4 regions of the Pontibacter deserti genome follow, and region 2 is predicted to be linked to each of the others. Evidence: riboswitches for the same ligand, from Rfam matches in the RefSeq annotation. Region 2 holds a riboswitch; each other region holds the start of a gene.
The links. A riboswitch is a leader RNA that binds a small molecule or an ion and turns the genes downstream of it on or off. The one in region 2 is predicted to bind S-adenosylmethionine.
Positions count from the first base shown of each region.

Region 1: linked by a shared signal. The riboswitch ahead of MJ612_RS01420 (Na+/H+ antiporter NhaC family protein) and the one ahead of MJ612_RS08825 (O-acetylhomoserine aminocarboxypropyltransferase/cysteine synthase family protein) in region 2 are both predicted to bind S-adenosylmethionine.
Region 3: linked by a shared signal. The riboswitch ahead of metH (methionine synthase) and the one ahead of MJ612_RS08825 (O-acetylhomoserine aminocarboxypropyltransferase/cysteine synthase family protein) in region 2 are both predicted to bind S-adenosylmethionine.
Region 4: linked by a shared signal. The riboswitch ahead of MJ612_RS06445 (ATP-grasp domain-containing protein) and the one ahead of MJ612_RS08825 (O-acetylhomoserine aminocarboxypropyltransferase/cysteine synthase family protein) in region 2 are both predicted to bind S-adenosylmethionine.

Region 1 is NZ_JALPRS010000001.1:334,479-342,510, forward strand. It holds gene MJ612_RS01405 (sugar MFS transporter) at 1-318, opposite strand, end outside; gene MJ612_RS01410 (cyanophycinase) at 494-1,339, opposite strand; gene MJ612_RS01415 (DUF72 domain-containing protein) at 1,454-2,200, opposite strand; SAM riboswitch class I at 2,403-2,507, shown strand; gene MJ612_RS01420 (Na+/H+ antiporter NhaC family protein) at 2,758-4,107, shown strand; gene MJ612_RS01425 (hypothetical protein) at 4,195-4,644, opposite strand; gene MJ612_RS01430 (hypothetical protein) at 4,656-5,693, opposite strand; gene MJ612_RS01435 (PAS domain-containing protein) at 6,247-8,032, shown strand, end outside.
Region 2 is NZ_JALPRS010000001.1:2,034,455-2,042,486, reverse strand. It holds gene MJ612_RS08850 (queuosine precursor transporter) at 1-335, opposite strand, end outside; gene MJ612_RS08845 (ribonuclease Z) at 470-1,396, opposite strand; gene MJ612_RS08840 (STAS domain-containing protein) at 1,412-1,789, opposite strand; gene MJ612_RS08835 (phosphoribosylaminoimidazolesuccinocarboxamide synthase) at 1,844-2,791, opposite strand; gene MJ612_RS08830 (SDR family oxidoreductase) at 2,992-4,458, opposite strand; SAM riboswitch class I at 4,723-4,829, shown strand; gene MJ612_RS08825 (O-acetylhomoserine aminocarboxypropyltransferase/cysteine synthase family protein) at 5,104-6,432, shown strand; gene metX (homoserine O-acetyltransferase MetX) at 6,441-7,505, shown strand; gene MJ612_RS08815 (homoserine dehydrogenase) at 7,486-8,032, shown strand, end outside.
Region 3 is NZ_JALPRS010000003.1:82,494-90,525, reverse strand. It holds gene MJ612_RS15245 (ribonucleoside-diphosphate reductase subunit alpha) at 1-1,266, opposite strand, end outside; gene MJ612_RS15240 (ribonucleoside-diphosphate reductase small subunit) at 1,617-2,576, opposite strand; gene rplU (50S ribosomal protein L21) at 3,218-3,526, shown strand; gene rpmA (50S ribosomal protein L27) at 3,591-3,860, shown strand; SAM riboswitch class I at 4,128-4,237, shown strand; gene metH (methionine synthase) at 4,310-8,023, shown strand.
Region 4 is NZ_JALPRS010000001.1:1,490,626-1,498,657, reverse strand. It holds gene MJ612_RS06470 (RNA polymerase sigma factor) at 1-118, opposite strand, end outside; gene MJ612_RS06465 (ferritin-like domain-containing protein) at 376-1,176, opposite strand; gene MJ612_RS06460 (ferritin-like domain-containing protein) at 1,185-1,898, opposite strand; gene MJ612_RS06455 (Sec-independent protein translocase subunit TatA/TatB) at 2,084-2,323, opposite strand; gene MJ612_RS06450 (FAD/NAD(P)-binding protein) at 2,529-3,938, opposite strand; SAM riboswitch class I at 4,293-4,395, shown strand; gene MJ612_RS06445 (ATP-grasp domain-containing protein) at 4,758-5,741, shown strand; gene MJ612_RS06440 (LLM class flavin-dependent oxidoreductase) at 5,744-6,763, shown strand; gene MJ612_RS06435 (APC family permease) at 7,095-8,032, shown strand, end outside.

The sequences.
Region 1 (8,032 bases), 1.7 Mb from region 2:
GTTAAGTGCGGCAGGTATAAAAATCAGGGCACCCACAGCCATAACGGCCAATCCGGTAGCCATACCTTTTTTGAAGCCGGTCGCCTTTAGCACCCACGCTGACGGAATAGCCATCACGAAGTAAGAAATAAAAAACGCGAAGGTAACGAAGTAGGCCTCGAAGTTGGTAAGCTCACAAGCCAGACGCAGGTAAGGGATCAGTACCGAGTTTAGCCAGGTAACAGAGCCAAAAATAAAGAACAGGGCGCCGATTATCAGGATAGCACGGGAATCGTTACGCGTTGCCTGAGACATCATAGGTTCAGTTTTAACAGACATAAAAAGTGTAGATAAATCTGTTCAAGATAATCTAATTTTTTAATAACTCCTTTGTTTGCAGTACCTGAACTATAAAAAATATGTGCGATAGCAGCCTAGCTATAATTTGTTTGTGCCGCAGGTAGAAGGCCTATACTTTGCGGCAGGTTGTGTAGCAGGTGTTATAGTTAGTGATTTACATGAATTCACCAGATGGGATATGATAGGAGCGGCCTTTAGGCAACACGTGCATGATCAGGTTCTCAACACAAAGGGCTTGTCCTTTTTCTATACTGTTATAGTTGTTCTCCTCCAGTTTCCGCCCATCAATTACAACTACCAACCCTGAGCCTATAGTTTCGATGCAGTTGTTTTCAGTTATCATAATACCTGTGTCTTCGCCAAGCCCAATACCAATGTGGGTAGGGTGGCCGGCAATAGCTTCGATAAGGCGAGGTATGCGACGGCGGTTTACAAAATGTGTATCAATGATAACATGGTCCAGTATACCCAAGCCTGGAGCTAATTCCACGGTACCTTTAATGAGCGGGTCAGTCTGCAGAGAACCACTTATCATGATCCGGGATAAAGCCATGGCACCGGCACTGGTTCCTGAGATAAGAAATTTATCTTCCTGCTGGTAGCGTGTTTTCAGGATATGGAGTGCTTCTGAGTTCTCAAAAATCGGGATGATCCGACACTGATCACCTCCGGTAAACATAACCGCATCTGCTTTCCGTAGCCGTTCCAAAAAGTCTGGTCGCTTAGTATCTTCAGGTTGCTGAATGGGCAAAACACCTACGTTGTCGCACCCAAGTAGTAAGAAAGCATCTGTATAGATCTGGCCTGCCGCTTCCGGGGTTATGGTTGCTGAAGTCACTACTTCGATGCGGGTGCCCAAGCCATGCAGTTCATCGTGTATGCGTTTTAGAATCCCTTCATCTACAGCATTTTGATGGTGAACTATACCTTCTGATACCGATTCATTGCCTTTCTTTTCGTTGCCACCTATGGCTACTATTTTTCCTTTGGGTACCTCCATAACCTGCAGTTGTTTAAGTATAAATCTATCAGAAGCAGCATGACTAACGCGTTATACTTTATACGTTAGATGAAGCTTTTACCCAAAGGTTACGATGTTTGGAATACCCAGCCATTACAGGTTCAGGATCATGTCGTTTAGTTTGCGGGCATCGAGTACAGCATTACCTAAAATGGTGTTGTTAAAGAAAACCCATACCTGCTTTTCATCCTCCAGCCACTCTTTCACCATATAGGCATAACGTTCCAGTTTATCATCGGAATAAGCAGAGGAGTACATTTTCTCGTCGCCGTGCAGGCGTAGGTAGGCAATGTTGGTAGTTGTTACCTCAGTACCCGGAAAGCGTTTGCCTGCGCTGGCAATTACAGTGGTAATGTCATAGTCTCGCAGCAGGTCCAGCGACTCATCAGTAAACCACGATACATGGCGGGCTTCCAAAGCAAAAGCCTGATCCGGGTATTTATCGCGGAGCAACCTGTAAAACGATTCTGCTGTTGGCCTATGGAAACGGAAGCTGCCCGCGATCTGCACCAGTACCGGGCCAAGGCGATCACCCATTAAACTATAGCTGGCCATAAATTTGTCCAGCGGGGCCTCAGCATCTGTAAACTTGCGTTTATGGGTTATTTCCTGGTTTAACTTTGGTGCAAATTTGAAGTAGGACGGAGTAGTAGCCAGCCATTTCTCCACAGTTTTAGCCATCGTGAAATGATAAAAGCTGCTGTTTATCTCGGTTGAATTGAAATGGGTAGCATAGTAGGATAGCCGTTCCGCGGATTTCAGCTCTGGAGGGTATAGTACTTCCAGCCAGCGATAGCTCCATCCCGATGTGCCCATGTATAAGTTTGGTATATGTTCCATAGTATAGCGCAAGGTGTTGCAGCTACCTACGTTTGGAAAACCGGGCAGTTAAAAGTATAGCTTACTTAATTTAATGAGAAGCAAACGTTAGAATATGTATGTGATTTTAATTCAGTTGTTTAGGCTTGCTGTTGAGATGTTTTTACTATCTGGGTTTGCATTATTAAAAGCTTGGGCCTTACCTTTGCAGCATCTTTATCAAGATTTATAAAGAAGAGGGGAGAGAGCAGGCTCCGCGAACCTCTAGCAACCAGCAAAACAAATTGAAATGGTGCTAACTCCTGCCCAGTTTTGGGATATATAAATTAGTAGCATGTTAGCAAAATCAACAAAAACAGCCTTTTATTTACCAGCATCATTCTTTAAAGTAGCACCTGCCACTTCATGTTGCTGCTGTTGCTGTTGCTGTTAATCCATATCTTTTTCTTGCTTAAGCTGCACATACCAAACCGGTAGCAGCTGCACTTTATACTTTCAATTCATTTTAATTTTTATTTCCAGGCCTGTTGTTACCGGAGTTACTCTGGGCAGCTAAAGGTATTATTTCTTCAGTTTTTATGGATCAGATCAAAAAGACAGGTGGAACAGCTCTCGTTCCATTTTTGGTGTTTGTTGTATTATTTCTTGGCGCCGGTTTAGCGTTAGACGACTTTTATGCTTTGCCTTCGCCGGTGGCGGTAGTGTGCGGTATTATCGCTGCATTTATACTTTTAAAAGGAAGTATAAATGCTAAAGTTGATGCCTTTATAAAAGGATGCGGCGATTCACAGATCATCACAATGTGTGTAATTTATTTGTTAGCCGGTGCATTTGCAGCTGTTTCTGAAGCAATAGGTGGCGTAGATGCCACAGTAAATCTCGGGTTAACTTACATTCCGGTGCAGTACCTTGCCTTAGGTGTGTTTTTACTGGCTTCTTTTTTATCTACTGCTACCGGTACGTCGGTTGGGGCTATAGTGGCCTTAGGGCCTATAGTTGTGGGGCTGGCCGAACAAAGTGGCTCTCCGCTACCAATTATGTTAGGTGCTTTGCTGGGCGGAGCCATGTTTGGTGATAACCTTTCTTTTATCTCAGATACCACCATTGCTGCTACCCAGACCCAGGATTGCGACATGAAAGATAAATTCAGGGTGAACCTGCTGATTGCCGGGCCTGCCGCTTTTGTAACAATTGGTCTTTTACTTTTTGCAGGATTACAGACTACTGCTGCGCAGGAGGTATTGCCTGTAGCAAAGGAAATTGATTTTCTGAAAATAGCACCTTATTTACTTGTGCTGTTCCTGGCAGTATATGGCATAAATGTATTTGTGGTATTGGTGTTAGGTATACTTGCTTCAGGTGTAGTAGGTATAGCCGGCGGTGATCTGGATGTGTTGCTGTTCAGTAAGAAAGTTTATGAAGGCTTTACCAGCATGACCGAAATATTTCTGCTTTCGATGCTTACAGGTGGACTGGCAGAAATGGTAAGACAGGCTGGGGGTATTCAGTTTCTATTGAACAACGCCAACAAGATGATTAATGGCTATCGCTCTGCACAACTGGGAATAGGTCTGTTAGTGAGCGGCGTGAACAGTGCTATTGCTAACAACACAGTATCCATAGTTGTAACCGGGCCGGTTGCAAAAGAGATCAGCCAGCGGTATGCTATCAAAAGACTGAAAACAGCTGCTATCATTGATATCTTTGCCTGCATTGTGCAGGGATTGCTTCCTTACGGCGCACAAATACTGATCATGCTTAATTTTACTGGTGGTAAGGTTCAATTTCTGGATGTGCTGCCTTATGCGTGGTATCTGTACCTGTTGCTTTTATTTACTTTGCTGGCCATTTATACCCCTTTTGTAGACAGGTTCTTACTTAAAAAAGAGGTTAATAAATTACAGGCAAGGGAAACTGTTGCTAATTAGACGTGAGTCGAGAACAACCTTGTTAATAAAAAAGAGCCGCTTAACTACGTGTTAAGCGGCTCTTTTTAGTCTGTAGCTATCAGCTGATTAACGTACCTGAAACAACCACTCCAAGGCTTCTTCTGTAGTTGTGAAAACTTCCAGCTGTGTGTTTCTTTCAAATGGCAATTGCTCCAGCATCGCATAAATTCGTGTCGAATCCATCAATGAAAGACTTTCCAGGGTACTCAGGCGTGCAAACTTTTTAAGCGCAACCTTAGGCAGTAGTGGTGCTACATGCTCCAATATCCAGTTCTGGTCCGCGAACTCAATGTAATGTATAGCCCGTGAATCACTTAACCAGTACTCATATTTGTTTTCAACGGTAAGCTCTGCTGCCTTCAAAAAGCTTTTTCGAAACTCTTCGCTCTTAGGGTGCTGTGTCCATTTTACAAAAATATACTTTGCACGATCATCAGCTTCAATCTTTACATATTCGTCCTGGTATATAGTGCATAGTTGCAAGGCAACAGCATTATAGGTTTCTCCTTCTTGCATATTATTTTTTATTACTCATTATCTGTTGTAAGTAGCCAGCCTGTTGCTTCTGCCTCCGATAAAAAAAGCTGAGACGAAAAAGCCAGGTTTGCTTTCTTCATCCGGGCATCTATCGCCTCGCTGGTCATTTGTTGTATGGCATCTGCCGAGTTTATGATAGCCAGTTTCTGAAGGTTACTTTTGGATAATACAGCCACCGAGTTTGAAACAAACCACGTTTGGTCTGCCAAAGTTAATATTCCTCTGCGATGGTTGTTTATCAGCAACAACTCTATCTTGTTTTCCAGCAGGGCACGAACTGCTTTTAAAATTCCATACCTGTATTCTCTGCTCGACGCAATTCTCAGCCACCTGAGCACTAACAACTTTTTATTCAGATCAATTACAATCTCCATAAAGTCTGTGCGGCAAACGGTTGTGTTTGTAGCTTCTTCTTTGGCCTCATCCTGCACCTCCGCAGTAGCAGTTACTTCAGATGCCGCTAAACTACGTAGTATTTTATGGTTGCAATCCACAGGAATCCAGATGCTGTCTCTGGAGCAGATGTTTTCTGACTGTTGAGGAAGGAGCCATTTCTTCCCTTCTTCGGTACTATAAAAAACCTTCACTTGGTAAGGCAATTTTATACCTTCCTCTTCAATAGATTTATGTACCCGGAACTGTTGTTCATCTCCTGAAAGTACTCTGGCACTTCGTACTAAGGTAGTATTCAAAAGTGCTTTCTGTAAAAAGTCAGATGTGCTTTTCTGATCAACTAGAGTCGGGTTACCAAACTTAGTAAAATCGATCAGAATGTACTTTATTTTTAGTAGTGCAATACAAATACCTACAAACCGAATATGATGTCGGTATTCCAGACTGCTTACTGGTTGTTGCCATGCCGCCTCAAGGTATTTAAGAGAAGGGCAATAGCTTATTTTAAGAGCATCTGCATCTGTGCCGCATGCTGTTTTGTTGTTTTCTTTTACATAGCACAATTTGCCCATTGATTGATTTACCGGGGTTTCATTTCTGGTTACTTTTCCTGAATAAGATGTTGGATACTGCATTACAAAATACTCCTGCTTCCAGACATTCCGAAAGCTAAAATTAAATGGTTTTACTATCTATAAATCAATTAATTAACCGGATACGGTCTTATTAACTAACTATAAACGCTACAGGTTCAATTGTTTTATTTGTTCTTGCAATAGTTATATAGGTGGTAAGTTCTGAAAACTATAAATTAACAGTAAGTGCATGCAGAAACCATACATTATACTTCATAAAGCCATTATGTTTCTCATCAAACTCCTGAAATTCGGAGAAGCAAAATCTGAAATTCTATGAATTGTTAAAAAGCAAAAAGTCAGTCAATTGGAAGCCTGGTTTTAGAATGATCAACTGTTTCTTAAAACTGTTCTTGGAGAGAAGAAAAGTTGTCTATTATTTTTGTAAAATGGTTCAACGCGGGGCTAAAATAATTTCTAAAACGATATAGGCTGGCACTATTTTTAGCAATAGCATGTTAAGAGGCTTCTATGCTTCTATTTTATACCAGTTTTTTTGAACTGTAATTCCTTTAAACAGGAATGCCTAAACTAACTCTAAAGCCACCCGCCTATGAAGGATCTTCAAAAATCTCTCTCTACAACAGGTGATGTCAGCAAAAGGAACAATATACCTTCTGTTGAACTACAAGAAATGATTGGAGTATTGCTCCCCTTTAAGAAGACCTTCGAAGCACAATCAGGTCTGAGCCTTTTACTTTCCCCGGACCTGACCATACTGGCTATTACAGATTCTTTACTCAAAGAAATTTACAGATCGCGCAGGGAAATAGTAGGTGGCTATTTGTTCGATGTTTTCCCCGATAACCCTGATGCACCGCAAGCTTCTGCTACAAGCAACATGAAAGCTTCTATGGAAAAGGTGCTGGCAACGGGTTTACCACATAAAATAGATTTTCAGCAATACGACATTCGTGATCCTGAAAACCCGGCTTCGTTTATAGAGCGTTACTGGAGTACAATTACTATTCCTATTCTAAATGATGATGGAAGTACAGCCTATATTCTGCACGAAACGGTTAATATCACAGAAGAAGTAAAGGCTAAGCAACAGCTACAAGAGAGTAAGGAAAGAGAACAGACTGCAGTTGCCCATGCAGAACAGCAACGGTTACGCCTGAAACGCCTGTTCGACCATGCACCGGCTGGGCTCGCTATAGTTGAGGGGCCCGACCTTGTCTTCAAAGAAGTCAATGACACATATCAGCAGCTGTTTCCGGGGCGGGAGTTTCTGGGGCTCCCGTTAACCGAAGCGCTTCCGGAATTACTTCACCATCCTGCAGGCGATGCTGTCAGGAAAGTATACGAAACAGGTGAAACATATGAAGGGAAAGAAGTGCTTATCCCAATGGTCCGATACAAGGACCAACCGGAGGACTTATACTGGAACTTCATAAACCAGGCCATTTACGACCCACAGGGTAACATTAGTGGTATTTTACTTTTTGCACTGGATGTAACAGAATTTGTAGAGGCGCGCCGGCAGGTAGAGAAAGGCTCAGAGGCGGTACAGGCTCTGAACCAAGAGTTGGAAGAACGGGTAAAACAGCGTACAAAAGAATTGCAACATGCTGAAGCCGAAGCCGACAGGCAAAGTAAACGCCTGAAAGATTTGTTTATGCATGCGCCTGCTGCCATTTGTATTTTAGACGGACCTGAACTGGTTTACGAACTGGTAAATCCGGTTTATGAGCAGCTATTTCCCGGGCGTACTCTTTTAGGAAAACCGATTCTGGAAGTATTGCCGGAAATAAAAGACAACCCCGTTTATAAACATTTCAGGGAAGTATACGAAACAGGAAAAACACATGAAGAGTCAGAGCTTCTGATTCCGTTCATCCGCCCGGAAGATGGTGCACTCGAGAACAGGTATTTCAGGTTTATACAGCAGGCACGCTGTAATGAGCAGGAGCAGATAGACGGGATTATTGTTTTTGCACTGGAGGTAACAGAACAGGTAGCAGCACGCAAAGCTGTAGAAACAAGTGAGCAGCAATTAAGGCTGGTTACAAATGCGCTACCTGTACTTATAGGCTACCTGGATAAGGAAGAGAAATACAGGTTTGCCAACAAAGCTTATGAACACTGGTTCCCGCTGAAATCTGAAGACCTGATAGGCAGGTACCTTCGTGATATAATTGGAGAAGAGGCTTATAGAAATGTAAAAGAATATATTGAACAGGGATTTGCTGGCCAAGCCGTTAGTTTTGAGGCCCGAATGCCTTACCGGGCAGATTTTGTAAAGCATATTCAAACCAATTACGTTCCTGATCTGAAAGATGGAGTGGTGCAGGGGTTTTATACATTGGTAACTGATGTTACAGATCAGGTACTTATCA
Region 2 (8,032 bases):
GGCGGCAGCCCGGTAACTATAGTTATCACCAGGAAAGCATAAAGTATAAGTATAACTGTAAGTATACTTACCTTCTTCACGCCCTGCTTCCCGAAGTACTCGTTGATTATATCCGTAGAAACAAACACAACAGGCCAGATGATAACGCCAGCCGTCAGGTTAAAATCGAGTTTGCTGCCCAGTATGTTAAGCTGCACGCCCGATAAGCCAAACAGCGCCTCCCCTGAAAATATTTTAACTCCAATCAACTCAGCCAGTAAGGCGTTGGCCAAAAATACTCCGCTAAGCGCCATAAAAAGATTAGTGCGTTTCTTTTCGAGGGTAGTAGTGCTCATAGTTTGGCTGGCTTATCAGGATGAAGTATAATATCAGGTAAATTTATACTTTCTGCAGGCTTAAACAAACTAGTTATATTTAGCACACCGGCTATTAAAAGGTTTTATACTTTAGATGGAAAGTTGATGCAGGCTTACCGGTGCTGTTCTCTTACACTGAAAATACTTCCTTCCGTGGCAAGGTCGGTTTTTTCAAATATTTCCTGCGCCTCCGTAAGCAGCGGCGTAAGGTCTTTGTAGCGCACAGAAAAGTGGCCAAGTAATAAATGACGTACTTCGGCGGCGGCAGCCATTTCGGCAGCCTGGCGGGCAGTGCTATGGAAAGTTTGGGAAGCGCGCTCTTCCATGTCGCTCAGGAAAGTAGCCTCATGGTACAGCAGGTCTACGTGGCGCAGGTAAGGCAGCAGGTCTGGTTTGTAACGGCTGTCGGAGCAATAGGCGTAACTACGGCTATGCTTTGGATCCAGTGTTACCTCTTTGTTAGCCAGCAGCAGGTTACCTTGTTCGTCATTTATATCTTCTCCCCACTTCAGGCGTACCAGTTGCGGTGGTGTAAGGTAAGGTGGCAGTTTCTCCTTTATAAGCGGGCGTGGCTTGGGCTTCTCCCGGAAAATAAAACCACAGGTAGGTACCCGGTGCTCCATAGGTATGGTGTGCACGGTTATCTGCTTGTCCTCAAAAATTTTTTTATAGCAGGTGGTATCCAACTCATGAAAAATAAGCTTGTAGCTTAGGTTGGTGCCCGAATACTTGAACTGCAGGCTTAAGATTTCGGAGAGGCCCGGAGGGCCGAATAAATGAAGGGGTAACTGCCTGCCCTGCAGATACATTGTGGAGAGCAAACCGGCTAAGCCAAAATAGTGGTCGCCGTGCAGGTGGCTGATGTAGATATTGCAAATGCGCTGATGCTTTATCTTGTATTGCATCAGCTGCATTTGCGTACCTTCACCGCAATCTATCAGGTGTATCTGGTTACCAATGGTAAGTACCTGTGCGGTATGATGTCTGTTTGCCGAGGGTGTGGCCGACGAACTACCCAAAATCCTGAGTTCGAAATCCACGGCCAGCGGTTATGCTTAGTCTTCCTTGTTTGTTAGATCCTGCTCAATCTCGTGCAGAAATACACGGTCAATAGCTTCTTCTACAGTAGGCAGTATATTTAAAACTGACTCTAGTTTAGAGATAGAGATCAGCTTCATTACGTGGTCCTGCAGGCTTGTTAAAATTAGTAAGCCATTAGAAGAATTGCATAGTCTGTTTGCAATCAGGATAGAGCTCAGTCCGGAAGAGTCGGTGTATTTTACGTTGTTCAGGTCTAGAATCAGGTTGGTGATCCCTTCAGCGTTCAGCTTCACAAACTCAGACTTAAGATCTGGAGCTATTGAAGTATCCAGCTTCTTCTCATCTATCGTGATTATAGTATAGTTCTCTTTCTTATCAATCGTGTACTTCATAGATCTACCAATATGGATTTAAATGCGAATGTACCAAAATATACATTAAAAAATCTAATCTTTTAAGCTAAAAATGTTTTGTTCCACACTCTGCGCAATGCGCTGTAGTGCCTGATTATAGTCACTTTTTACAAAGGAATGCCCCGTAAATACCTCAAATAGCTCTATATAGCGCTTTGAGATATTTTCAACAACTTCATCCGTCATTTCCGGAACTGTTTGTCCTTCCTGCCCCTGAAATCCATTCTCGATCAGCCACTGGCGAACAAATTCTTTTGATAGTTGCTTCTGCGGCTCGCCGTTCTGCTGTCGCTCTTCGTAGCCTTTGCTGTAAAAGTAACGAGACGAGTCTGGCGTATGGATTTCATCAATAAGAAATATCTGGCCATTTTGTTTACCAAACTCATACTTGGTATCAACCAGAATTAATCCGCGTTGCGCAGCTAGCTCGGTGCCACGTGCAAAAAGTGCTTGTGTATAACGTTCTAAATTTAAGTAATCTTCCTCACTTACAATACCTTTCGACAGAATTTCTTCTCTAGAAATGTCTTCGTCGTGGCCTTCGTCAGCTTTCGTGGTCGGGGTAATAATTGGCTGCGGAAGTTTATCGTTCTCTTTTAAGCCCTCCGGTAATGTAACACCGCAGAGGGTGCGCTTTCCGGCTTTATACTCGCGCCAGGCATGTCCTGCCAGGTAGCCTCGTATCACCATCTCTACTTTAAATGGCTCACAACGCAACCCAATGGTTACATTAGGATCAGGAGTAGAAAGTACCCAGTTCGGAAGTATATCGGAAGTAGCTTTGAGGTTAAGGCTGGCGATCTGGTTCAGTACCTGCCCTTTGTAAGGTATGGCACGTGGCAGTACCACATCAAAAGCAGAGATACGATCCGTAGCAACTATAGCTAACCGGTCATCGAAATAATAAACGTCGCGAACTTTGCCCCTGTAAAAACCGGTCTGACCGGCAAAGGAGAAGTTAGTTTCTTTAATGGCCTCCATTAGTTCGTTAGGTATGTCGGAGAGCAAAGTTAGCTTTATTTTTAAAGGGCGAAAATTTTACGTCTTTACTTCTACTGTAGAAGTAGTAGTCTTCACGAAAAAAATGGGTTGAAAGACTTGGGCTTGTATACTCGCAAGTATAGGTAAAGTTTTATATTATAAACCCTATAGTTTGTATTTTTCGATGTATTTGTAACTTTCTATGCTTTGGCGGGTGCTTTAGGTGCCGGAGAAAAATGTGCAATGTTACTGGCCATACCTCTGAAGATGATATAATGAAAGGGAAGCATAGCAAACCAATACAACCTGCCCAGCAACCCATCAGGGCGAAAAGCTGCTAACTGCTCCAGGTAGTAACCATCTTTTTCATTAATTATTCTGAATTGCAGCCATGCCTCGCCGGGTACTTTCATTTCTGCATATAACAACAAACGCTTTTTAGGGCGATCTGCAACCAATATGCGCCAGAAGTCAATACTATCGCCGACCCTTATTTCTGTTGCGTGTCTACGGCCCCGTTTAAGGCCTACACCGCCAGCCATCTTATCCAGAAAGCCACGTATTTCCCATAAAAAATCTGTTTTATACCAGCCCCGCTCACCACCTATACGCCAAATATTCTCCAATACAACTGCAGGATCCTGTTCAATTTTAATACGTTGTTTATCAGTAAGTAAACCGTGCTCAGGTATTTGTACAAAATCCATATAATTAAGCTGCATCGTGCCACTTACCAAGGCATCTTTCCAACTGCTGATCACCATGTTCTGCTCAATTTTGGCATAAGCCAGTTGTAGCGCTTTCTGGTAGGGCAGGTTCTGATGCGGTATGATTTCCTGTATGCGGTTATCCTGTACGATGGTGTCGTTCCGGAGGCTCTCCACTAAACTGCGGGCAATAGCAAAGCTGGTGCTGGTAACAAAGTATAGCCAGTAAGACGATAACCTGGGAGTGAGGACGGGAACAGTAAAAATAAAGCGTTTTAAGTGGCGCACTTCTGCCAGCTTCTCCAGCATTTGTTTATAGGTAAGTATATCCGGGCCGCCAATCTCTAGCCGTTTTTCATAACAGGCAGGGTTGCCTAATGCAGCAGTCAGGTAATAGATCACGTCCCGGATGGCAATAGGCTGGCAACGGGAGTTAAGCCAGTGGGGTGTAATCATCACGGGTAATTTTTCTACCAGGTCACGGATTATCTCGAACGATGCGCTACCCGAGCCTATGATAATGGAGGCACGAAGTACGGTTAAATTTGCTTTTGCCAGGTCTAGTATATCTTCTACATGCCTGCGGGAGGCCAGGTGCTTTGAAAGATGTGCAGCATTGGAAATTCCGCTCAGGTAAATGACCTGCTCAGCAGATGTTTGATTAAGATAGGTAACAAAATTTTCGGCAGAAGTTTGTTCTGCTTGTTCAAAGTCATCTCCCCAGGCACCCATCGAGTGCACCAGATAGTAGGCTGCATCTATGTCTTTAGGTAAAGCTTCCAGGGTATCTGGTTGCAGCAGGTCGCCTTTAAAAATTTGTACTTTATCTTTAAGTGAATCCTGCAGTTCGAAGCGACGGGGGTCGCGCACCATACTTATCACCTCATGCTGTTGCTCCACAAGCACAGGTAAAATTCTTCTGCCAATATAGCCGTTCGCACCTGTTAAAAGTATCTTCATGTGAGCAAGTTCTGGTTGTATATCCCGACTTAGCAACAGAAAACTTTCGGCTATGTTCAGGTCATTTTCTTGTTATGTATTAGTAACTATAACCGGGTTGTGCTTTTATTTTATACTTATGCTTTTGGATGTAAGATGTTGGTTTACAGGTTTAAATGTTTAAGTTAGAAAAATATTTTTATAAAAAACATATCCGTTATTTTGTTTTTTGAGTAAAGGTAGTCTAAGTTTGCATCATCAAGTCAATTAACCCTTACGGTTGTTGATTTATAAAGAAGCGTGGAGAGACAGGCTCTGTGAAGCGCTAGCAACCTAACCCCTATGGTAAAGGTGCTAATTCCTGAATCCGGAAATTCGGATGAATATAAATTGATAGTAACATGAAAAAGGGAATCAAGCCAACACAGCACAGTTTTGTATTTTATCCGGTAGCCAAACTACACGGAGCATCTCATTTATTTGCCTTCAGGTCCATCATGTGCATGCCGACCTGTTGTTGCTGCTGTTGCTAATCTTTTAGCTTCCTGAACAAGTGTGTCCGGCAGACTTCTGCAGGTAAATACCTGTAGTTCCCTCTGCTGCATCCGCACATCTTTTTTGCATTTCGCAACTCAACTCATTTTATACATTTTAATCAGAACCACTATGTCTACTACACATCGTTTCGAAACATTACAATTACATGCAGGCCAGGAAATCGATCCAACAACACGTTCCAGAGCAGTGCCTATCTATCAAACAACCTCTTACGCTTTTAAAGATGCTGCCCATGGTGCCAACCTGTTTGCCCTGAAAGAATTTGGCAACATTTACACCCGCATTATGAACCCTACCACCGATGTTTTCGAGAATCGCGTTGCAGCTCTGGAGGGTGGTGTGGCCGCTGTGGCAGTTGCTTCAGGGCAGGCAGCCCAGTTTATTGCACTTACCAATATTCTGCAAGCAGGGGATAATTTTGTGAGTACCAGTTTCCTGTATGGTGGTAGCTATAACCAGTTCAAGGTTTCTTTTAAGCGCTTAGGCATAGATGCCCGTTTCGCAGAGAATGATGAAGTGGAAAGCTATGAAAAGCTGATAGATGAAAATACGAAAGCCATTTACCTGGAAACAATTGGTAACCCACGCTTCAATATTCCGGACTTTGAAAGTATAGCTGCACTTGCCAGAAAGTATGATATACCGCTGGTGGTGGATAATACATTTGGAGCAGGCGGTTACTTATTCAGGCCACTGGAGCACGGAGCCAATGTGGTAGTAGAGTCGGCTACCAAATGGATAGGCGGGCACGGTACAAGTATAGGTGGCGTGATTGTAGATGGCGGAAACTTTAACTGGGGCAACGGTAAATTCCCGCAATTCTCAGAACCATCAGCAGGGTACCATGGCCTCAACTTCTGGGAAGTATTTGGTACGGATGGTCCGTTTGGTAACATCGCTTTTTCTATCAGGGCAAGGGTAGAAGGCTTACGCGATTTTGGGCCGGCAATTAGTCCGTTTAACTCTTTTCAGTTGTTGCAAGGCCTGGAAACACTTTCGCTAAGGGTAGAAAGAACAGTGCAGAATGCACAGGCACTGGCAGAGTGGCTGGAGCAGCACGACCTGGTGGAAAGTGTAAACTACCCGGGTCTGAAATCCAGCAAGTACCATGAGTTGGCTAAGAAATACCTGAAGCGCGGTTTTGGCGGTGTACTATCCTTTAAACTGAAGGGGGATAAAAAGCAGGCAGAAACTTTTGTAAATAACCTGCAACTGGTGAGCCACCTGGCAAACGTAGGCGATGCTAAAACTTTGATCATTCACCCGGCATCTACAACCCACCAGCAACTCTCGGATGCAGAGCAATTAAGTGCAGGCGTTGAGCCAACCTTGCTTCGCGTTTCAATTGGCATTGAGCACATAGAAGACATTAAAGCAGATTTTGAACTGGCCTTTGCTGCTGTAAAAAATGCAGTGCCAGAACCTGTGCTTAACTAGAAATTCATATGTCCACACAACAACATACTTTTCATTATCAGCAGGAGTTTAAACTGGAGTCGGGGTTCTCGTTGCCCGGCTTCCAGCTTGCTTATACTACCTACGGCCAGTTAAACCTGCAGCGTAATAATGTGGTGTGGGTGTGCCATGCTCTTACCGGCAACGCTGAAGTTACTGATTGGTGGGGCGGCCTTTTTGGAGAAGGTAAGCTATACGATCCTGAAGAATGGTTTATAGTTTGTGCAAACATGCTGGGCGGATGTTATGGATCGACGGGACCTCTCTCTATCAACCCGAACACGCTTAAACCTTACTTCCATAGTTTTCCGCAGCTCACAAACCGTGATATAATAGGTGCTTTTGACCTGCTGCGGCAGGAACTGGAACTGGAGCAGGTGCACACGCTCATAGGCGGGTCGTTGGGTGGGCAACAGGCATTGGAATGGGCGTTGCAGAAGCCGGATGTTTTTGCAAGGTTGGTCCATGTGGCATCTAATGCGCGTCATTCCGCCTGGGGAATAGCCTTTAACGAAAGCCAGCGGATGGCCATCCGTCAGGACCCGACCTGGGCTAGTAATAGTGAAACAGCAGGCAGGGAAGGGTTGAAAACAGCCAGGTCCATCGCGATGCTTTCTTATCGGCACTACATAAGTTACAACCTTTCGCAGCAGGAGCCCGGCAATAGCATTACCGATAACTACAGAGCCTCCAGTTACCAGGTATACCAGGGCGATAAACTGGCTAAACGCTTTAATGCCTATACTTACTGGTTGCTAACAAAGGCTATGGACTCACATAACATTGGGCGTGGCAGGGGCGGAGTGGAGAAGGCACTACTTCATCTGAAAGCTAAAGCACTGTTTGTAGGGGTAAATACCGATCTGCTATTTCCGGTGGAAGAGCAACAATTCCTGAATCAACAAGTGCCAGGTTCTGCATTTGCGTTGCTGCACTCCAACTATGGCCATGATGGCTTTTTAGTGGAAACGGAACAACTGACGGAGGCTATCCGCAAGTTTTATAAATCTGAAACTGTAAACCAACCATACTACTATGAAAAACAAACCGTCTGACATCAGGCTCGGGATATTCGGGTTCGGGTGCGTAGGGCAAGGCCTTTACGATGTACTGCAAACCATTGAAGCGGCAGGTATAGAAGTAGCAAAGATTTGCGTGAAGGACAAAGAGAAGCTGCGTAGTCTGCCATCTTCAGCTTTTACCTATAACCCGCAGGAGCTGTTGCAGGATGAAAGTATAACTATACTTGCGGAACTGATAAGCGATGCTGAGGATGCTTATGGTATAGTAAAACAGGCACTGCAGGCAGGTAAAACTATAGTTTCGGCAAATAAAAAGATGCTGGCCACACACTTGCCCGAACTACTTGAACTACAACAGAAGTATAAAGGCACTTTATTATACGAAGCAGCGGTAGGAGGCAGTATCCCTATCATCCGAATACTGGAGAGCTACTATAGTTCGGAGCCATTACAGCAGGTCAGCGGAATTCTGAATGGTTCTTCCAATTTTATACTTTCTAAAATGGAAGCCGAAGGATTGAGTTATACCTGTGCTTTGCAGCAGGCACAGGAGCTTGGTT
Region 3 (8,032 bases), on a different contig from region 2:
AGTTCCCAGGTTCTGCTGGTTACTCTTGCTGTTAGCGGCATCTTTATACAGCATGTATGGGGTACCGGTTTCTATCTGCGACTCCAGTATATGGAACCATAGGTCCTGTGCTTTTACCGTTTTGCGGGCACGGCCTTCACGCTCATACTTCTCGTACAGGCGCTCAAAGTCTTTACCCCAACACTCGGCAAGGCCAGGTGCTTCGTTCGGGCAGAACAGGCTCCAGTCACCGTTTTCTTCCACACGCTTCATAAACAGGTCTGGTGTCCAAAGGGCATAGAATAAATCTCTGGCACGGTTCTCTTCTTTACCGTGGTTCTTCTTCAGTTCCAGGAAATCAAAGATATCGGCATGCCAAGGCTCCAGGTAAATAGCGAAAGCACCTTTGCGCTTACCACCGCCCTGGTCTACGTAGCGGGCCGTATCATTAAACACCTTCAGCATCGGGATGATACCGTTGGATGTACCGTTTGTACCTTTTATGTAAGAACCTGTTGCACGGATGTTATGAATGCTCAGACCAATACCGCCGGCACTTTGTGAGATCTGCGCACACTGCTTCAGGGTATCGTAAATACCTGGTATGCTGTCGTCCTTCATGGCCAGCAGGAAGCACGAAGAAAGCTGAGGCTTAGGTGTACCGGCGTTAAATAAGGTAGGCGTAGCATGTGTAAACCACTTCTCCGACATCAGGTTGTATGTCTCGATAGCAGCTTCAATGTCATCTTTGTGTATACCAACGGCCACACGCATCAGCATGTGCTGCGGGCGCTCTACAATCTTACCATCTAAACGCAGTAGGTAAGAGCGTTCCAGTGTTTTATAGCCGAAGTAGTCGTAGTTATAGTCGCGGTCGTAAATGATTGTAGAGTCAAGTGTAGCGGCGTGCTTACGGATGATCTCATACACATCTTTCGCCAGCAGCGATGCATTCTCTCCGGTTTTAGGGTCGGTGTAAGTATACAGGCGCTTCATGGTGTTGGAGAACGACTTGCTGGTAACCTTGTGCAGGTTAGAGATAGCAATACGTGCTGCCAGTACCGCGTAATCCGGGTGCTTGGTAGTAAGCGATGCCGCTGTTTCAGCAGCCAAGTTGTCCAGCTCAACAGTGGTTACGCCATCATAAATACCATCAATTACTTTCTTGGCAACTTCAATCGGCGATACATAATCAGCATGTAAGCCATAGCACAGCTTCTCGATGCGTGCAGTGATCTTGTCGAATTTAACGGATTCGCGGCGACCGTCTCTTTTAACAACTAACATAGTGTATACAATTAGCGGGATTAAAAAGCCCGGGTTCTTAACAGATATATTTCAGGAAGCTTCTGCCAAAGCAGTAAGCCGAATTTTTAAAGTATAAGATACTGCCAGCTAATACGCGGTGTGGTATAAGCCGTTGTAGTACAATAGATTATAGGTAAAGCCAAATGCTTTTACTATATAGTGGGGATGAGATTCCCCTTTGATGGCCCAGGGCCAGCTTAGGTACCGGTACAGGTTTGCAGTTTAGTTTATACTTCAGCCACTGTCCGGTAAGGTATGTAAGAGTATTTAAGCGGCTTCCGGAGTTTTGATTTCCTTTGCCACTTAAATATAGTTAGTTTCTGATATTATTAAAAGTCTTCGTCCAGCGAAAAAACATTTTTGTCTTTGTCGCCTAGTACACCTGCTTTCTGGTATTCGCCTACACGTTTCTCGAAGAAGTTGGTCTTGCCCTGCAGCGAGATCATTTCCATAAAGTCGAATGGGTTAGCAGCATTGTAGATCTTGCTGTAGCCAAGTGCTACTAGTAGTCTGTCAGCCACAAACTCAATGTACTGGCTCATCAGTTTTGCATTCATACCGATCAGGTCAACCGGCAGCGCATCTGTCACAAATTCCTGCTCTATACTTACTGCATCCCTGATAATAGTATGGATTCGCTCTTCAGAAAGCTTGTTCTGCAGCATAGAGTAAAGCAGGCAGGCAAAATCGCAATGCAAACCTTCGTCTCTGGAGATAAGCTCATTAGAGAAGGTCAGGCCTGGCATTAAGCCACGCTTTTTCAACCAGAAAATAGAGCAGAAAGAACCGGAGAAGAAAATACCCTCTACAGCTGCAAAGGCAACCAGTCTTTCAACAAAGTTCTCGCTGTTGATCCACTTGAGTGCCCACTCGCCTTTTTTCTTTACACATGGCACGGTCTCCAGCGCATTGAAGAGATAATCCTTTTCAGACTGCTTCTTTATATAAGTGTCGATCAGGAGCGAGTATGTTTCGGAGTGAATATTCTCCATCATGATCTGGAAACCATAGAAACAACGCGCTTCCGGTAGCTGTACTTCCTGCATAAAGTTTATCGCCAGGTTCTCATTCACGATGCCATCTGATGCGGCAAAGAATGCAAGCACGTGGCTGATAAAGTGACGCTCGCCATCGTTCAGGTTTTCCCAGTCTTTCAGGTCCTGGCTAAGGTCGATCTCTTCTGCAGTCCAAAAGCTGGCTTCAGCCTTTTTATACATCTGCCATACCTCATCATGCTGAATCGGAAACAGTACAAAGCGGTTTGGGTTTTCTTGTAATATTGGCTCCATAAGCTACTAAATGTTTTATTGGTTGAAGGGGTAAGCTAATCAGCTTAGAAAACACCCCATGTTTACTTTTGTTTTTGACGGGTTCCCGGCAGGTACCTGGTAGTATCGTGACTTCAAATATAGAGAATTGAACTTGAAAGTAGGGGGTAAAGTTGTTCAATTTATGCACAAATAATTAAGTGGTTGTAGGTGTGATTGTTATGCTGAAATTAACACCGTTATACACATGATGTATATGTCATATTAGATAGTTAATATATTGTAAATTATATATTAAATAATTGTTAAGTGCAATGAAATGCCGGCTTATAGTGTTTAAACATGCTGTTTTGCCATATATGAAGAGCGAGAGTACAAAAAGAAGTGTAGGTTTCTGGTTTTAATCTATGTGCTTTGCGCACCTGTAAATTTGTTTTGTGGAAAAGGTGAAAAACCTGTTTTGCTTGTAACTACCTAGTTTGTTTGTTGTTATGGCAGTTTTTAACAGGTGCAAAAAAAATGTCACGTGTATATCAACATGGTTATCCACAATGCCTGAAAGTGCTGTTGAAATCTGCGAACATTTTAAGTTATAAGTGTTTGCAAATTAAAATTAAGCACCGTACTTTTGCAGACTAAATTTTAAACATACATTGAAGCTGATGTACGCAATTGTAGAAATCGCAGGTCAACAGACCAAAGTAGAGAGCGGTAAGTTCATCTACGCTAACAAGCTTTCCGGCAATGAAGGTGACGCCGTTGAGTTCGCCAATGTTCTTCTTACAGATGATAACGGAACCATTACCTTAGGTGCTCCATTCGTAAGCGGTGTTAAAGTGGTTGGTAAAATCCTTGGCAACGTTAGAGGCGAGAAAATCCGTGTTTTCAAGAAGAAGAGAAGAAAAGGGTATAGAAAGTCGAGAGGTTATCGTTCTGACTATACTAAAGTTCTGATCGAGAGCATTGGATAAGCAGTAAGAGGAAATTTATCGTAGAACCATTTCGGGCTAAGGCCTGATTAAATAGTAAAACAAAATGGCACACAAAAAAGGAGCTGGTAGTTCTAACAACGGTCGTGAGTCGCACTCAAAACGACTTGGTGTTAAGATTTATGGTGGCCAGGACATTATCGCTGGTAACATCATTGTAAGACAAAGAGGTACTGCACACCACCCAGGTAAGAACGTGGGTATGGGTAAAGACCACACTTTGTTCGCACTTATTGATGGCAAAGTAGAATTTAAGAAAAGCGTTAAGAACCGTTCTTACGTTTCTGTAATTCCTAACGTAGTAGCAGAAGCTTAATACGAACCTTTGCAGATTTAAAAAGGGATGTCGAAAGGCATCCCTTTTTTTATTTTGTTTAAATGTAAAATGTAGAAACTTAGCGTTTTACTGATCGTATACTAAACTAAGAAGAGTAATTAATCGGAAACGACCAAACTCTTTTAGGAAAAGGACACTTAATGTGTCCTTTTCTGTTTTGAAGCACATCAGTTGTATTAGTGATTATAGTTATATTCTAATGCAACAAAAATTCGCGTTTTGCGGATAAGTGTATTAACTTGCAACTTCTTATCAAGAAAGACTGAGGGATAGGGCCCTATGACGTCTTAGCAACCTTGTACAAGCCTGGTGCTAATTCCCTTCCCAGCTATACTTTAGCCGGGAAAAGATAAGATAGTATATCCTGCCTTAGGGTGTCCTTCTTGATAAGACAATGCAGAAGACTTACGAGAAGAAAGACACCAGCCATGACCAAAACACATCCGATCTACCAGCAGCTTAAAGAGCGCGTACTTGTGCTTGATGGCGCCATGGGCACCATGATCCAGCGTTACCAGCTACAGGAAGCTGATTTCCGCGGCGAGCGCTTTAAAGATCACCCCTCCGACCTGAAAGGAAACAACGACCTGCTTTCTATTACTAGGCCCGATATCATCAAGACCATCCATACAGAGTACCTAGAGGCTGGTGCCGATATTATCGAGACCAATACGTTCAGCGGAACAAGTATAGCCATGGCCGACTATCACCTGGAGCACCTGGTGTATGAGCTTAACTATGAATCTGCGAAGATAGCCCGTGAAGCTGCAGATGAGATACAAGCCAAGAATCCTTCGCACAAACGCTTTGTAGCTGGTGCCATTGGCCCGACTAACCGTACGGCTTCGCTTTCTCCGGATGTAAACAACCCTGGTTACCGTGCCATTACCTTTGATCAATTGGTTGAGGCATACTATGAGCAGGTGCGTGGTTTGGTAGATGGTGGTTCTGATCTGCTGCTGGTAGAAACCGTTTTTGATACGTTAAACTGTAAGGCTGCCCTTTTTGCGATACAGCAATTTGTAAATGATGGCGGCAAAGAACTGCCGATCATGGTTTCCGGAACTATAACCGATGCCAGCGGCCGTACCTTGTCTGGACAGACTGTAGAAGCCTTCTATAACTCCATCTCACATGCACCTATACTTAGCGTGGGCTTTAACTGTGCATTAGGTGCTCGTCAGCTGAAAACACACATCCAGGAGTTATCAAGAATATCAGACTGTTACATCAGCGCTTACCCGAATGCCGGTTTGCCAAATGCATTTGGCGGCTACGACGAAACAGCCCAGCAAATGGGGGCAATTGTAGAAGAATACCTGAAAGAGGGATTAGTAAATATACTAGGTGGTTGTTGTGGCACTACGCCAGTACATACCAAAGTAATTGCAGACTTGGTGCGAAAGTATAAACCGCACACTCCCACTCCGGTAGCTCCACTCCCACGCTACAGCGGCCTCGAGCCCCTTACCATTACCCCCGAAAGCCTTTTTGTGAATGTCGGTGAACGTACCAATGTTACTGGCTCCAAGATGTTTGCACGCCTTATAGTTAACGGACAGTTTGAAGAAGCTTTGGCAGTTGCCCGTCAGCAGGTAGAAGGTGGCGCACAAATCATAGACGTGAACATGGACGAAGGTATGCTCGATTCGGAGCAGGCCATGACCAACTTCCTGAACCTGATCGCTTCCGAACCTGACATTGCCAAACTGCCTATCATGATCGACTCTTCGAAATGGAGCGTGATAGAAGCCGGGTTGAAATGTGTGCAGGGCAAATCTATCGTTAACTCTATCAGCTTAAAAGAAGGAGAAGAAGCCTTTAAGAAATTAGCTCGTAAAGTACGCCAGTATGGTGCCGCTGTAGTGGTGATGGCATTTGACGAACAGGGACAGGCCGATACGTTGGAGCGCAGAAAAGAGATCTGCGAACGCTCTTACCGCATACTGGTAGACGAAGTTGGCTTCCCGCCACAGGACATTATTTTTGACCCGAACATCCTGGCGATTGCCACAGGTATAGAAGAGCATAACAACTATGCGGTAGATTATATCGAGGTTGTAAAATGGATAAAAGCGAACCTGCCGCATGCCCTGGTAAGCGGTGGTGTAAGTAATTTGTCGTTCTCGTTCCGGGGCAATGATATTGTGCGTGAAGCGATGCACACCGTATTTCTATACTATGCCGTGCAGGCAGGTATGGACATGGGTATTGTGAATGCGGGTATGCTGGGTGTGTACAGTGAAATACCAACCGAGCTGCGCGACCTGATCGAAGATGTGATCTTTAACCGCCACCCGGATGCCACTGAAAAGCTGGTTACTTACGCGGAAACTATAAAAGGCAAAGGCAAGACAGCCGCCGGAGCCGATAATGCCTGGCGCGATGCCCCTGTGGAAGAGCGCCTGAAGCATGCCTTGGTAAAAGGTATAGTTGACTACATAGAAGAAGACACCGAAGTCGCTCGTCAGCAGGCAACCAAAACGCTGGATGTGATTGAAGGGCCGCTGATGGCAGGTATGACCGTTGTTGGTGATTTATTTGGTGCTGGTAAAATGTTCCTGCCGCAGGTAGTAAAGAGTGCACGTGTAATGAAAAAGTCGGTGGCGTACCTGTTGCCGTTTATGGAGCAGGAGAAGCTGGCTTCCGATACGTCTAAATCAACCGCAGGTACTATACTTATGGCTACTGTGAAGGGCGACGTGCACGACATCGGCAAGAACATTGTGGGCGTAGTGCTGGCCTGTAACAACTACGAAGTAATAGACCTGGGCGTGATGGTGCAGCTGGATAAGATTTTGTCCGAAGCTGAAGCGCACAAGGTAGATATCCTTGGTTTGAGTGGACTTATCACACCTTCATTGGATGAAATGGTATACGTAGCGCAGGAAATGGAACGCCGCGGCATGAAGATTCCTTTGTTAATTGGTGGAGCTACAACTTCAAGAGTACACACTGCCGTGAAAATTGCACCGCAGTATAGTGGCCCCGTAGTACACGTGCATGATGCCTCCAGAAGTGTAACCGTAGTGAGCAGCCTGTTGGGCAGTGAGCGTGAAGCTTACATAGCCGAGATTAAAGCAGAGTATGAGAAATTGCGTGAAGACCACCTAGGCCGAACCAAAGACCGTGCTTTTGCAAGTATAGAAGAAGCCCGCGCCAACAAGTATAAAGTAGACTGGAATACAACGAAACCTGTTAAACCAAGCTTTATCGGCAACAAAACATACACCAATTACCCGCTTTCGGAGATCGTGCCATACATCGACTGGACACCTTTCTTCCATACCTGGGAGCTGAAGCGGCAATACCCGAAAATCCTGACAGATCCGGATTTGGGCACAGAAGCAACCAAACTGTTTAACGATGCGCAGGCAATGCTGCAGGAGATTGTGGATAAGCAATTACTGGAAGCCCGTGCTGTAGTTGGTTTCTACCCTGCCAACGTGGAAGCAGATGATACGATTGAAGTATATGCCGATGATTCACGTGGAAACGTGCTGACGGAGTTCCATACGTTGAGGCAGCAGGGCAAGAAAGGAGCTAACGTACCAAACCTGGCTTTCTCAGATTTTGTGGCTCCGAAAGAAACTGGCGTGCCCGATTACATCGGCGGATTTGTGGTGTCGGCTGGTTTTGGTATCGAGAAGTTGATAGAGAAATATGAAGCTGAGCATGATGACTATAAATCCATCATGGTAAAAGCTTTGGCCGACCGTTTAGCGGAAGCTTTTGCGGAACTGATGCATGCTAAAGTTAGGAAAGAACTTTGGGGTTATGCACCGGAAGAAAATCTGAGTAACGAAGACCTGATCAAAGAGAACTATAAAGGCATACGTCCAGCACCAGGCTATCCTGGTTGCCCAGACCATACCGAAAAAATCACACTGTTTAACCTGTTGGATGCTGAAAGAACCTCTGGGGTTATACTTACCGAAAACCTAGCGATGTACCCGGCGGCCTCGGTGAGCGGTTTATACTTCTCGCATCCGGAATCGAAGTACTTTGGGTTGGGTAAAATTGGTGAAGACCAGGTAGCAGATATCGCACAGCGCAAAGGTATGGCCAAAGAGGAACTGGAGCGCTGGCTATCCCCGAACCTGAACTACGAGCCAAAGCCGGTAGCGCAGCAGGCGGTGTAGTTAAATCTG
Region 4 (8,032 bases), 540 kb from region 2:
AAAGCGTAGCACTATACATATCGTACAGCACAGACATAGCCGAAGTATCACGAGCACGTAAACGTGCTACCAGCTCTTCCTCGCTAAGCTTAAGTATAGGTTGTTGTTGATTCGCCAATTAATTCACCTTAGTATATGAAAATACAAGGGTATCCGAAAGATACTAAATATTTAGTTAATTATATATTGTATCGTCTTTACCCAAATTAATTTCCAAACTGTTACGGGGTTAAAAAGTTTAAAATTATACAGGTTTAACTGGTACTATACTTAACATAGCAGTTGGCCTGAAATAAAAAAAGAGCTACCAGAAGCAGCTCCTTAATTCGGGGTATATAGAATTATTGAAAAATAACAGTTCCTGTTTTTAGCTGGCTATTCGAATAATGAAACTATAGTTGCTACCTGCTCTTTGGTAAGTGGCTCATCAAAAGCGCCGGAAGCAATCTCTGCTGAATAACCCTCTCCAAGAGCAGAGATGTCGTTAATGCCACCCTGGGCAAGATTACCTTCTCCTGCATAAACCGGCTGCGCACCCGCCGGCACATTACTGTTAGTGCCATCTCCAATTATCCAGCCGGCATTGTTTCGCATGCGACGTATGTGGGCTGCATGGCGCGCCTCTACTGAGTGTATCTGCAGGGCTGCCGTTAGCACAGCATCATTATTGATCAGATTAGCAGCCTGTCCTTTGTAGGCTCGTACTCCTGTATCTTCAAAAGCCTGAGCCAGAGTAAGGAAGGTCTGGTAATTGGTGTTCCAGTCAGGGAAGTTTTTACCAAAGTTAAAAGTTGGCTCACTTATAGGTGTACCGTTCAGGCTTTGGATAGTAGTTTTTAGCAATTCAACGTGTGCAGCCTCGTGCATCTGAATCTTCTGGATGGCACCTTTAGGCGCGCCTTCCGGTATCAGCCCATTAGCAGCTAATGCCTGTGTATAAAAGTTTCGCTCCAGGTACTCCAACTTCAGCGCAAAATTCAGCACTTCCAGCACGATGCCGTTGCTCTGCCCATATGCTTTTTGAAATACCGAGCCAAGTGCTAATGGTATAGCTGAAAGCGCAGCCTTTTTACCAATGGAACCTAAACCCTTAAAAGCACTCCGGCGCGAGTCAAGTCTGTTGTATACTTCCGGATCAACTTTCTCTATGTCTTCTATAATTTTAAATATGTTCATGGCGAGGCTTATTTAGGTAAATTGTTAGCAGAAATTTTTGTTTTGATGAACGCAGAAGCAGCTGAGAGTACATCTGCTGGCATCATGGCAGGGTCGAGGCCCTGGTTGTTGGCGGAATCGGAGAAGGTGCCGTTCGAGATCAGGTCGCGGATAACAGCGGCGTGGCGTGCTTCTACAGATACAATTTTACCTGCCAGCGTCAGGAAACCAGCATTTTCCAGGAACTTGCCAGCGCCATTATAAGCAGCTACACCAAGGTCTTCAAATGTTTTAGCAGTTGTTAAAATGCTGTTTTTATCAGAGAAGTTAATTGAGCTGAAGTTTACTTCCAGGTCAGGTATAGCAGCGGAGCCAAGTGCTGCCTTCAGGAAGTCTTTATGAATGTTTTCATGTCCCATCAGGTCCTGCATTATCTGCTGTTCCGTCTGATTAAATAAGCCTAAAGATTTTGCTACAACTTCTGAGTAAAAAGCAGCCTCCAGTTGTTCCAGCGCATAGGCATAGTTAAGGATACCTGTATCACCGGAGCCCAGGTCAACTGTGTTAGGATCCATGGGCATATCGTCTCCGTCTTCGTCGCAGGAGGAGGTAGCAAAAAGCAGGGTTGTGAGTGCGGCTGTAGCCCCGGCATATCGCATAAACATACGGCGCTGCATGGGTGCCACTAATGCCCTTTTTATGCCGGCGTCTTTCTCAGTAGAGGTGTCTTGTAGTTTTTCCATAATTTTAAAACATATTGTAAACTGGTTTTGAACTGCCACTGATAAAGCCCTTATCCGGTAGCATTGCAAGACCTACGACACCGGTAATAGAACCGGATTTAGGCAAGCGAAAAAAAGATATTACCGGGGCTATTTCAGAAGTATAAAAGCAACAAAGCCCACTATACATAGTGGGCTTTGTTGCATTAAGCTCTTAGCCTGGTTTCCGACTCTCTTGCTGGAGGGGTATGATCAGAAACTGAGTTTTCGAAATCTTCTTTAATATCTTTGGAGGCATCTTTAAATTCCCGGATACCACGTCCGAGACCTTTTGCCAGTTCAGGGATGCGTTTAGCACCAAAAAATAGAAGTATAGCCAGTACGATCAACACTACTTCTGTGCCTCCGAGTCCGCCTAGAAATAATAAAATGTTGGTTAGTTGCATAGTCTCACAGTTTAAATGGACAATACAAACGGGGCAGACCTGCAACCGGATTTACCGGGGTAACTATTTCTTTATAAATAAGCGGATTAAAAGCTAACTATAAATATAAATACCGCTTGATAGCACATTTCCTGAAGCCGAGATAAAGGCTGCTATACAATACATTAGCTTCAGGAGCTGTACCCGGGAAGAGCAACCAGAGTAGCTATGCTTCCGAAAGCTGCGTAAGTGGCGATGGCAGTATTACATTTGCCAGTTCCTTTGCCTGTTCTCTTATCTCCCGCAAAGCAGTTGATTCATAAAGAGTAGCTTTTCGGGGCGGTCCTAAAGTATAAAGTCCATCTATGGGTGTTCCTTGTTCACCTATTAGCGTGCCATCAGGAGCTGTTTCTAAGCCCAGCTTTAATTGATCCGGTTTTATAAGGCCTTCCTCAAGCAGTTGCTGAACCAATGGCATCTGAATCTTAGTGAAGTCGGATTGAGGACCGGTACAATTGATTACCCGGCTCACTTTTATTTGAGAGGTAGCAGTATACTTTCTTTTTTTAAGGGTGATACAGGCATGTTCCCCTTCATCCACCATGTTTAGGATAGTAGCAGCGATCACTTCTAACTGCCCTTGTTGTTGTAAACCGTTTATCAGAGTTGCTGAACTGGCAGGCATGCGGTGGCGATGTGTTTCCCAGTAAGGTCGTACATGACGGAGAAACCGCTTTTTCTCAGTTAATGGTAAAGCCTGCCAGATAGCAGGTATATCAGGACGCATGGCATCCAGTACGCTTCTCCAGGTATAGCCTTGTTCTTCTGCTTTCTTTATCTCCTTCCTGAAAAAACGGAATAATGCTATTACAGACAAGTCTGAATGAATGGGAAGGTTCAGCTTATGATAAGAAGGCGTATATACATCAAATGGCTGAGGCAGTAGTCCGTGACGAGAGATAACATAAATTTTCCCTTTATGGCCCTGTGCTTTAAGACTACCAACTAAGTCTACCATTGTCAGGCTGGAACCAATCAGTAATAAGGAGGCATCAACAGGCAAATCTGCCAGCCCTTTTGCAGCCCAGGGAGAAGCAACATATTTACTGCTTTGATAAAATGCAGCATCAGGTATGGGGAGCTGGGCTGGTGGAAAGTTGCCGAGAGCCAACACCACTTTATCTGCTTTTATAGATTCATGATCACGAAAATCTACCTGGAAGCAATTGGCCTTCCTCTTTACTGAAATAGCCTCGTCATATACTTCTACAAAGTTTATACTTGGGTGGGCCTTCATTTTTGCTTCCTGCAACCGGGCTTTAAGGTAGTCCCCGAAAATAAAACGAGGTATAAAGTCATCTTTACTGACAGGGTGCTTTAAATGCTTTTCATAACGATGCTGTTGTGCTTCGAGCCAATAGAAAAAATCGAGAGGATGTTCCGGAAACAGACTCATAGCCGAAGCAGGAACATTTAAAGGTTGAAACGTTAATTGGCTGGAATAGGCAATTCCGCGGTTCATCCTATACCTGTCCTGGTCTATCAGGTTAATGGTGGTGTTACATGTAGCGTTGTGAAGCAGGTGAATAGCCGTTAATGTGCCGCTTAAGCCTCCTCCGATAATTGCAATAGCCATAGGTGCTATAACTTAAGTAAACTGAAACTTTGATTAATCAGACAAACAAAACCTATGCTGGTAGCCTGTGCAATAGTTTAGTATAGTAAGAGAGCAGAAGTTTAACCTGTACCAGGTAACTCAATAATATCTGGTATTACGCCAGTTAACCTGTATGGTTTGTTGTCCGAACAGCTTGTTGAGAGACTGAAATACTGCTGAACACATCATAAAGCAACCACAGGTTTAAAGTATAACAGGGATAAATGGCAGTAGTTTAACCGATGTACGTACATTTTTTTGCTGAAATATTTGCAATTCCAAAATTCTGCATGCAGCTTTGCAGTGTAAAGTCAATATACCTACACAGTATTTGATTTATAAAGAAGAAGGGAGAGAACAGGCTCTATGAACTTCTAGCAACCAGTTATCAAACCAGGTGCTAATTCCTGCCTAAAAAATTTAGGGGATATAAATTATCAATCATGAAAATCACAACAAATAACCTTATCGGTTCTTTATTGCAGAAAAGCACTTTATCTTCTTTCGGTTTATCTCTTCCGAATACTATTTCTACTTGTTGTTGCTGCTGTTGTTGCTAAACCAGCTGCGCATTCTGTTGCCTATACTTTCTTTTAGGTAAACTATAACACATTACGTACGCAGCCGCCAGGCATATTAACCTTTTGCGCTTAAAGCAAATAAGGCGAAGGTTTGCTTTGTCTAAAGCTTTCAGTACCTGAAGGACTTGTTTTTGCCTGCCTCCCTTACATTCAAAAGCTCTGCCTTTGCAGGTGAGCTATACCTATACTTTCAATTTTAATTTTTACAGAGAATCTTATGTCAACTTTATCATCTGAAAAACCATTTGCAATTTTCCATGAACACCAGGAGTGGTTCCGTCCTTTATTTAATGAATTGGATGTCCGCGGCATTGCATACACACGCCTGAACGCAGCAGAACATACCTATGACCTGGCATCAGCGGAGCAGAACTATAGCCTTTTCTTTAACCGCATGAGCCCCTCTGCTTACCTGCGTAACAACGAGCAGGGCATATTCTATACACTTAATCTGCTTGCTCATTTAGAGGCTAAAGGTGTAACCGTGATCAACGGCTATAAAGCTTTCCAATATGAAACTTCCAAGGCGCTGCAGTTATCGTTGCTGGAAAGACTCGGACTTCCTTATCCTAAATCCCGTGTCATTAACCATGCCTCGCAGGCAGTTAAAGCTACAGAAGGATTGCGTTACCCAATCGTTGTAAAAGCGAACATTGGCGGAAGCGGTGCTGGCATTATACGTTTCAATTCTCCGGAAGAGCTGGCATTAGCTGTTGCCTCTGGCCAGGTAGAACTAGGTATAGACCATACCGCACTGGTACAGGAATTTATACCTGCGCGTGGCGGCCATATAAATCGTGTGGAGACCTTAGGCGGCAAATACCTGTATGCTATTAAAGTTTATACTTCAGGAGAAAGCTTTAACCTGTGTCCTGCAGACATTTGCCAGACTACCAACGGTAAAGAACTGGTAAGAAACGCCTGCGCTATTGATGCACCTAAGAACGGTATGAGAGTGGAAGGATTTACACCACCACAGGGAGTGATAGATGCTATTGAGCGCATTGTGCAGGAATCAGGTATAGATGTTGGCGGTATAGAATATACCATCGACGACCGTGACGGACAGATTTACTATTATGATATAAATGCCCTTTCGAACTTTGTGGCTGATGCTGTTAACGTGATCGGGTTTAATCCGCATGCTAAGCTGGTAGACTTTTTAGAGGCAAAAGCACAATTAAAGAGAGAGGAGGTATAGGCATGGAATTCGGATATTGGTTACCGGTTTTCGGCGGCTGGCTGCGCAACGTGGAAGAGGAAAGCATGGCCCCGGACTGGGACTATGTAAAAAAGCTGGCACAACGCAGCGAAGACTGGGGCTATAGTCTTTCTCTTATCGCTGAGTTGTTCCTGAACGATATTAAAGGAGAGCAGGCTCCCTCTCTTGAGGCATGGTCTACGGCTGCGGCACTGGCGGCAGTTACCGAAAAACTGGAGATAATGGTGGCTGTGCGCCCTACGTTCCATAACCCGGCTATACTTGCCAAACAAGCTGCCAACATTGCCCGGATCAGTGGCGACAGGCTTTCGTTAAATGTGGTGTCGTCGTGGTGGAAGGATGAAGCAACTAAGTATGGCCTTCACTTTGAAGAGCATGATGACCGCTATGCCCGCACAAAAGAGTGGCTGGATATTGTAACCAATGTATGGGAGCAGGATCATTTCTCTTACCAGGGTAAATACTATCAGGTAGAGAACAATGTGTTACAGCCAAAGCCAAAGAAAAAGCCATTTATATATGCCGGAGGTGAGTCGGAAGCGGCCAAGACCCTGATAAGCACGCAATGCGATGGTTATGTAATGCATGGCGATTCTCCTGAGCTGATAGGCAAGCGCATTGAGGATATGAAACGCCGACGCGATGCCCTAGGGTTACCACCTATGAAGTTTGGTGTGGCAGCTTATAGTATAGTTCGCGACTCAGACCAGGAAGTGAAAAAGGAATTTGATCGCATTACCAATGTAAAGGAATCTGCAGCCGGGTTTAAAAACCTGGAGCAGTGGGTATCAGGCACGCAACTGGAGCGCCAGCTTACCCTGCAGGATTATTCTGTTTCAAACAGGGGACTACGTTCCGGGCTGGTAGGTACGCCAGCCCAGGTGCAGGACCGCATCGCCGAATTTGAGGCTGTTGGTGTAGACTTTTTCCTGTTACAATGCAGCCCTCAGATCGAAGAAATGGAGCGCTTCTCTGAATCTATCATAAATGTTATTGCCTAAACTTATCATCTGAGCTAAGCAAGGAAACCGAACAAGATTATACTTATAGTTTAACCCTGCTCAAACCTTTCCTTTGCTGACGCACCTGAACAAACCTTTACTAATCTATACTACCTTCCCCTGCCGCTTAACCTACGGCAGGGATTTTTATTTAAACCTACCTGATGTAGCTAACCCATTCTTCGATCATAGTAAGGCTATACCTTAAACTCCGTACCTGAAGCAGATCGTGCTGCTGTTGATACCCTAGTTAAAATGTGAGCAAGTACAGTATGCTCAACATCTTTCTGATAGAAGCTCGTATACTGCATATAACTCTTGAAAATGATTTATGAATGAGGTTTCTACTGCTTCAGCAACAACGGTACAGCACCCTAAATTAAAAGAACTGGCTGCTACAGCCATTTGCGGAAACGATATCACGTCTTCCTGTTTATATGTTTCGGCGCTGGCTATTATTTATGCAGGGCAGTATGCATGGGTGGCACTGCTGATGGTAGGTGGGGTTCTCTATTTATTCCGGAGTATCTATGGTGAAGTAGTGGGAGCTTTGCCGCTAAACGGCGGAGCTTACAATGCATTACTAAACACAACCAGCAAAAGCACAGCCTCGCTGGCTGCCTGCCTTACTCTGCTTTCCTATATGGCCACCGCTGTTATTTCGGCAAGTGAGGCCATGCATTATGTGCACCACCTTTGGGAAGGGCTACCTATTATTTATGCTACTATTGCTTTGCTAGCGCTTTTTATGGGGCTAACCATAATGGGTATCGGCGAATCTTCTATAGTGGCCATCATTATCTTCATCACGCATATTTCCACCTTAACCCTGTTATTGATAGTCGGGTTTTTCTTCCTTTTTACACATGGTTTTGATACGCTTACTCTTAATTACAGCCAGCCTTTGGAAGGGAGTATCTGGAGGGCCTTGTTCTTCGGTTTCGCGGCTGCCATGCTGGGTATATCCGGGTTTGAGAGCTCGGCTAACTTTGTGGAGGAACAGGAGCAGGGCGTATTCCCTAAAACCTTGCGTAATATGTGGCTGGCAGTTACCATCTTTAATCCTTTAACTGCTTTTCTGGCCATTGCCATACTGCCATTACCTGCTGTAAAAGAAAACCAGACTGCTTTATTGGCTTATATGGGTGAGGTAGCAGGCGGAGATTGGTTAGCTGTTCTGGTATCTATAAACGCTGCCATGGTACTGAGTGGCGCGGTGCTTACTTCCTATGTCGGGGTTACAGGCTTGGTGCAGCGCATGACACTTGA